Variovorax paradoxus: one gene and its partner. The protein of the gene in region 1 interacts with the protein of each later gene in a pairwise test. Links are inferred from orthologs where the notes say so. Each region holds a gene or a part of one and is shown on either strand. Other genes may lie near its edges.

Region 1 (3,055 bases):
CTTGATCCTTGCGCTATAGTCGCCGACCAACGAGCAGCCATAGCAAGCCAACAAGAACGCGAGGCACCGGCCCTGCCGCCAGGACCGATGGCCCGCCCAGCCCCGAGGAGATGATGTCGATGAGTACCAAGGAAAACGCAGCCATCAGCCAGCTGCTCGCACTGCTCGAAGCGCGCTATGCACTGCGCGTGCTCTGGGCGCTGCGGGACGGGCACGCGCAAACCTTCAGGCTGCTGCAGGACAGTGTCGGCGGCATCACTCCCAACACGCTCAATACGCGCATCAAGGAACTGCGCGAGGCCGGTCTCGTCAGCCATGGCGGCGACGGCTACAGCCTCACGGTGAGCGGACAAGACCTGCTCAAGCGGCTGTCCGACCTGCAGGCCTTTGCGGGCAAGTGGCAGCTGGGCCAGGTCAAGAAGGCCGCAGCACCGGCGCCTGCCGCGCCCTCTTCATCGCCAGCGCCTGCTGTGCCTGCGGCACCTGCTGCTTCTGATTCGGCGGAGTCTTCGGCACCGGCACCGTCCGCCCCGCCCTCATCATCTACCCCGCCCGCCGACCCTGCCAATTGAGCAGGCCGGCAGGCCGGCCGCGGGGCATCGGTAAACTTCGCGCCTTCGCTGGTCCATCCATTCATCATCCAAATTGACGCAAGGAGCGTTCACATGCCTACCACTCCCTCCGGCCTCCAATACGAAGACACCACCGTGGGCGACGGCGCTGAAGCCAAGGCCGGCCAACACGTGCACGTGCACTACACCGGCTGGCTCTACAACGACGGCGTGCAAGGCGCCAAGTTCGATTCGAGCCGCGACCGCAACGACCCCTTCGCGTTTTCGCTGGGTGCGGGCCAGGTCATCAAGGGCTGGGACGAAGGCGTTGCCGGCATGAAGATCGGCGGCAAGCGCACGCTGATCATTCCCGCTTCGCTGGGCTACGGCGCACGCGGCGCCGGCGGCGTGATTCCTCCCAATGCCACGCTCAAGTTCGACGTCGAGCTGCTCGACGCGCACTGAACAGGCCAGGCGCGCCCCCAGGCTGCGCGGCACTTCGTGTCCGCTTCGCTTACCCCCTACCGGGGGCGACACCAGCGGCCCGGCAAAGCCGGTTCCGCGGTGTCCCACGTGAAATTCACTTCGCACCCCCTGTTGCGGCCACTTAGGCCGCATTTTTTCGCTTGAAATGCCCCTGACCAGCCCCAAGTGGCTGGCTATCGTTTGTTTCCCGGCACACGCCGGTTCTTTGAAAAATGTCTGACCCGCAACAATCCGCACAGAATTCTCAAATGCTGCAAGGCGAGCCAAGCCCCGAAGAACTGGAGGCCGCACAGGCTGCCAACGAAGCCGAGGCGCAAGACGCCCTGGCTGCAGCCCAAGGCGAACTCGCCGCACTGCAGGCCAAGAATGCCGAACTGGCCGATCAATACCTGCGCGCGCAGGCCGACGTGCAGAACGCGCGCCGCCGTGCCGACGACGAGATCACCAAGGCGCGCAAGTTTGCAGTCGAAGCCTTTGCGGAGAGCCTGCTGCCAGTGACGGACAGCCTCGAAGCCGGCCTGGCCATCAAGGACGCCACGCCTGAACAAATCCGCGAAGGCGCCGAAGCCACGCTGCGCCAGCTGAAGAGCGCGCTCGAACGCAACAAGGTCATCGAGGTGGCCCCTGCCCCCGGCACCAAGTTCGACCCGCACCAGCACCAAGCCATCTCGGTAGTACCCGCGCCCGACCAGGAGCCCAACACCGTGGTGAGCGTGCTGCAGAAGGGCTACACCATCAACGAGCGCGTGCTGCGCCCGGCGCTGGTCACGGTCAGCGCGCCCAAGTAATCCGCTCTACCGATACACACGATTCCCACAGGAAATCCCCGCTTCATACCTTGAATCGCGTCGGGTTATCCACAAGTTCATAACAACATATTTTTCAGGCTTTCAGGAGTAAAGAACATGGCAAAGATCATCGGCATCGACCTCGGCACCACCAACTCGTGCGTGTCGATCATGGAAGGCAACACCACGCGTGTGATCGAGAACTCGGAAGGTGCGCGCACCACGCCGTCGATCGTGGCTTACCAGGAAGACGGCGAAGTGCTGGTCGGTGCCTCGGCCAAGCGCCAGGCGGTGACGAACCCCAAGAACACGCTCTACGCAATCAAGCGCCTGATCGGCCGCAAGTTCGAGGAAAAAGAAGTCCAGAAGGACATCGACCTGATGCCCTACACCATTGCCAAGGCCGAGAACGGCGACGCATGGGTGGAAGTTCGCGGCAAGAAGATGGCGCCCCAGCAGGTCAGCGCCGACATCCTGCGCAAGATGAAGAAGACCGCCGAAGACTACCTCGGCGAGGCGGTGACGGAAGCCGTGATCACGGTGCCTGCCTACTTCAACGACGCACAGCGCCAGGCCACCAAGGACGCCGGCCGCATCGCGGGCCTGGACGTCAAGCGCATCATCAACGAGCCCACCGCTGCAGCCCTGGCCTTCGGCCTGGACAAGCAGGACAAGGGCGACCGCAAGATTGCCGTGTATGACCTCGGCGGCGGTACCTTCGACGTCTCGATCATCGAAATTGCCGACGTGGACGGCGAGAAGCAGTTCGAAGTGCTGTCGACCAACGGCGACACCTTCCTGGGCGGCGAAGACTTCGACCAGCGCATCATCGACTACATCATTGCCGAGTTCAAGAAAGAGCAAGGCGTCGATCTGAGCAAGGACGTGCTGGCCCTGCAGCGCCTGAAGGAAGCGGCCGAGAAAGCCAAGATCGAGCTGTCGAACAGCGCGCAGACCGACATCAACCTGCCCTACATCACGGCCGACGCCTCGGGCCCGAAGCACCTGAACATCAAGCTCACGCGCGCCAAGCTCGAGAGCCTGGTCGACGAGCTGGTCGAGCGCACCATCGCGCCCTGCCGCCTGGCCATCAAGGACGCCGGCATCAGCGTTTCGGACATCAACGACGTGATCCTGGTCGGCGGCATGACCCGCATGCCCAAGGTGCAGGAAAAGGTGAAGGCCTTCTTCGGCAAGGAGCCGCGCAAGGACGTGAACCCCGATGAAGCC
Region 2 (3,234 bases), 3.7 Mb from region 1 along the record:
CTCACGGGCAGCGTGCACTACGGCAACGACTACGACAACGCGTTCTGGAACGGCAAGCAAATGGTGTTCGGTGACGGCGACGGCGAGGTCATGAACCGCTTCACCATCGCGGTGGACATCATCGGCCACGAGCTGACGCACGGCGTCATCGATCACGAGTCGGGTTTGATCTACCAGGGGCAGTCGGGCGCGCTCAATGAATCGGTCTGCGACGTGTTCGGTGTTCTGGTGAAGCAGCACTTGCTCAAGCAGACGGCGCAGCAGGCCGACTGGCTCGTAGGTGCGGGGCTTTTCACCGCCAAGGTAGAGGCACGCGCGTTGCGCTCGATGGCCGAGCCCGGCACGGCCTACGACGATCCGGTGCTCGGCAAAGACCCCCAGCCCGCCCACATGAAAGACCTGGTCGTCACACGGCAGGACAATGGCGGCGTGCACATCAATTCCGGCATTCCGAACCGCGCCTTCTATCTTGCGGCCACGGCGATCCAGGGCCCGGCCTGGGAAACAGCGGGCCGCGTCTGGTACGACACCGTGTGCGACAGGCGGCTGCGCCAGGACGCCGATTTCCTGGCCTTCGCACAACTGAGCGTGGAGAATGCAGCCAGGCGCTTCGGCGCCGACAGCGCGGCGCACAAGGCCATCGGCGCCGCATGGAACACCGTGGGGGTCACACCATCATGATTCAGCTTCCGCCTCTGGACCAGGCTTCGGTCGTGCGAGTAACGCGCGAAGGCGGCGTTGCCTACCTGCCGGGCCTTTCGCGGCCGCGCAGCTACCAACTGGGCAATTGCAGCGAAGAACTGCGCCAGCAGATCGGCGAGGCCTTGCAAAGTGCCGCACCGCACGCAGGGCAGCGCGAAGAACCCGGCTCGCAGGGCGGTGACCAGCGCTTCTACCGCGTGGAGGTGGTGGTGGAGAGCGCCACCACGCAGTCGGGTTCGGTCAGCTTCGAAGTGCCCGAGAACGAAGCCCCTGAAGCATTGGTGCACCTCTGGAAAGACGCGGCCGACCGCTGAGGCGCGCCCTCCAGGCTTGCCAAGGCCTCAGTTCAGAGCCCGCCGCGAATCGTCGACACCACAAGCCATACGTTGGCCGAGCTGATCACGCCAAACAGTCCCCATGCCAGCAGCTTGACGACCGTGCCGTTGGCAAAGCCGCCCATCATGGCGCGGCTGCTCGTGAAGCGGATCAGCGGCCACATCGCGAACGGCAACTGAAAGCTCAGCACCACCTGGCTCAGCACCAGCATCTTGCCCACGCCGCCGTCGCCGAACCACCACACGCCCAGAAAGGCCGGCCCGAGCGCCAGGGCCCGTGTGATGAGGCGGCGCTGCCAGCACGGAATCTTCAGGTCGAGAAAGCCTTCCATGATGATCTGGCCCGCGATGGTGCCGGTGAAGGTCGAGCTCTGGCCCGATGCCAGCAGTGCAATGCCGAACAGCGTGGCCGCCACCGCACTGCCCACGATCGGTTCGATGAGCCGGTAGGCATCGTCGATCTCCGTCACTTCCACATGGCCTGTGCTGTGGAAGGCACTGGCCGCCAGAACCATGATGGCAGCGTTGACCAGGAGGGCGAGCGAAAGCGAGATCACCGCGTCGAAGGTGCAGAAGCGCACCGCCTCGCGCCGCGCCGCATCGCTGTCGGCCACCAGCCGGGTTTGCACGATGGATGAGTGCAGATATAGGTTGTGCGGCATCACCGTGGCGCCGACAACGCCGATGGCAAGATACAGCGCGCCGGGCTGCTGCAGCCGCTCGAAGCTCGGCGCAAAGCCCATGGCCACGCCGAACCAGTTGGGCTGCGACATCGCAAGCTCCACCACGAAACAACCCGCGATGGTGCCCACCAGCCCGAGCACGATCGCCTCGACGCGCCGGAAGCCCGCGCCTTGCAGCCCCAGCACGAGCAGCGTGTCGAACGCAGTGATTGCAATGCCGACCGGAATCGACACGCCGAACAGCAGATGCAATGCGAGCGCGCTGCCCAGCACCTCGGCCAGGTCGCAGGCCACGATGGCGAGTTCCGCGCCCAGCCACAGAAAGCGGCTGACGCGCGGCGAATAGTGCTCGCGGCAAGCGCGTGCGAGATCCTTCTGCGCCACGAGGCCGAGCCGCACGCACAGCGTTTGCAGCAGCATGGCGGCCAGGCTCGCAAGCAGCACCACGAAGAGCAGGCCGTAGCCGAAGCGCGAGCCGGCCTCGATGTCGGTCGCCCAGTTGCCCGGGTCCATGTAGCCGACCGACACCAGCAGGCCGGGGCCCGCGTAACGCAGGAGCTTCTTGCCGAAGGGCAGGTCCTGCGGGACCGCCACGCTGCCTTTGACCTCGGAAGGGCAGAACGGCGCGGTGGCGGTGCGGGGCAGCGGAAAGAACATGCGGGCGATGATAGGGGTGGCGCATCGGGTCTCGCGCGGGACCGACACCAAAGCGCCGGATCTTTTAGATTCGACGCTCGCCATTCAATCACTCACAACACCGGAGTCCGTTTCAATGATCCACGTTGTCGCCGTCATTACCGCCAAGCCCGGCCAGCGCGCCCAGTTGCTCGAAGCCTTTGCCGCCAACCGCGCGGCCGTGCTGGCCGAAGAAGGCTGCATCGAATACGGCGCCACTATCGACGCGCAGGGCGTTCCGTCGTCGAAGGCCAGCTTCGGGCCCGACACCTTCGTGGTAATTGAAAAGTGGGAAACACTGGCCCACCTGCAGGCGCATGCCGTCGCGCCGCACATGAAAGCCCATGGCGAGAAGACCAAAGCACTCGTTGAGAGCAAGCTGATCCACGTGCTCGAACCGGTCTGACAGCCACGGCACGGGCCTTCGCGCGCGGCGCAATGCCTGCTACCCTCGCGCCGGGATCAGGCATCCCGAGGAGGGACTCACGGCATGGCGATCTTCTTCAGACCGCTCGGCTGGCGCGTGCGCGCTTTCACTTTGGGGCTGGGCGCAATGGCCGCGGCCTTGCTGTCGGCCGGTTGCGCGCAACTCGCTGCGCCGCCTTACGCAGCCGACTATGAAGCGCTCGACCGGCTCGAGGCCACCCGCCCCGGCATGGTTGCCGTCGCCAAGGTGCAGCCCACCGATCCGAACGACAGGATCAACGCCCTGAGCCTGCGCCGCGCGAAGCTGCTTTCGCCCAGCGGCACCTTCGCGCAATACCTGGAGGACGCGCTGATGCGCGACCTGGGCGAGATATCGGCCTATGACCCCAAGGCTCCGACCCGCATCGCGGCGC

The links.
Region 2: the proteins of grpE (region 1) and GOQ09_RS25785 interact in binary tests that used the Escherichia coli proteins (3 or more experiments, as listed by UniProt). The link is inferred for Variovorax paradoxus from one-to-one orthologs.

What each region holds. Positions count from the first base shown.
Region 1 is NZ_CP046622.1:1,868,518-1,871,572, reverse strand. Bases 314-3,055 are described here. They hold grpE (nucleotide exchange factor GrpE), read left to right. Parts: upstream 314-1,285; coding sequence 1,286-1,825; downstream 1,826-3,055. Other genes in these bases: dnaK (molecular chaperone DnaK), read left to right, coding at 1,943-3,055; GOQ09_RS08685 (FKBP-type peptidyl-prolyl cis-trans isomerase), read left to right, coding at 666-1,016; GOQ09_RS08690 (winged helix-turn-helix transcriptional regulator), read left to right, coding at 314-572. In the rest of the region: more of GOQ09_RS08690, read left to right, coding at 120-313. UniProt on the Escherichia coli protein: Participates actively in the response to hyperosmotic and heat shock by preventing the aggregation of stress-denatured proteins, in association with DnaK and GrpE. It is the nucleotide exchange factor for DnaK and may function as a thermosensor.
Region 2 is NZ_CP046622.1:5,518,921-5,522,154, forward strand. The notes cover bases 214-3,134. They hold GOQ09_RS25785 (Nramp family divalent metal transporter), read right to left. Parts: upstream 2,378-3,134; coding sequence 1,049-2,377; downstream 214-1,048. Other genes in these bases: GOQ09_RS25775 (M4 family metallopeptidase), read left to right, coding at 214-681; GOQ09_RS25780 (protealysin inhibitor emfourin), read left to right, coding at 678-1,016; GOQ09_RS25790 (putative quinol monooxygenase), read left to right, coding at 2,493-2,801; GOQ09_RS25795 (hypothetical protein), read left to right, coding at 2,886-3,134. Outside these bases: more of GOQ09_RS25775, read left to right, coding at 1-213; more of GOQ09_RS25795, read left to right, coding at 3,135-3,234. UniProt on the Escherichia coli protein: H(+)-stimulated, divalent metal cation uptake system. Involved in manganese and iron uptake. Can also transport cadmium, cobalt, zinc and to a lesser extent nickel and copper. Involved in response to reactive oxygen.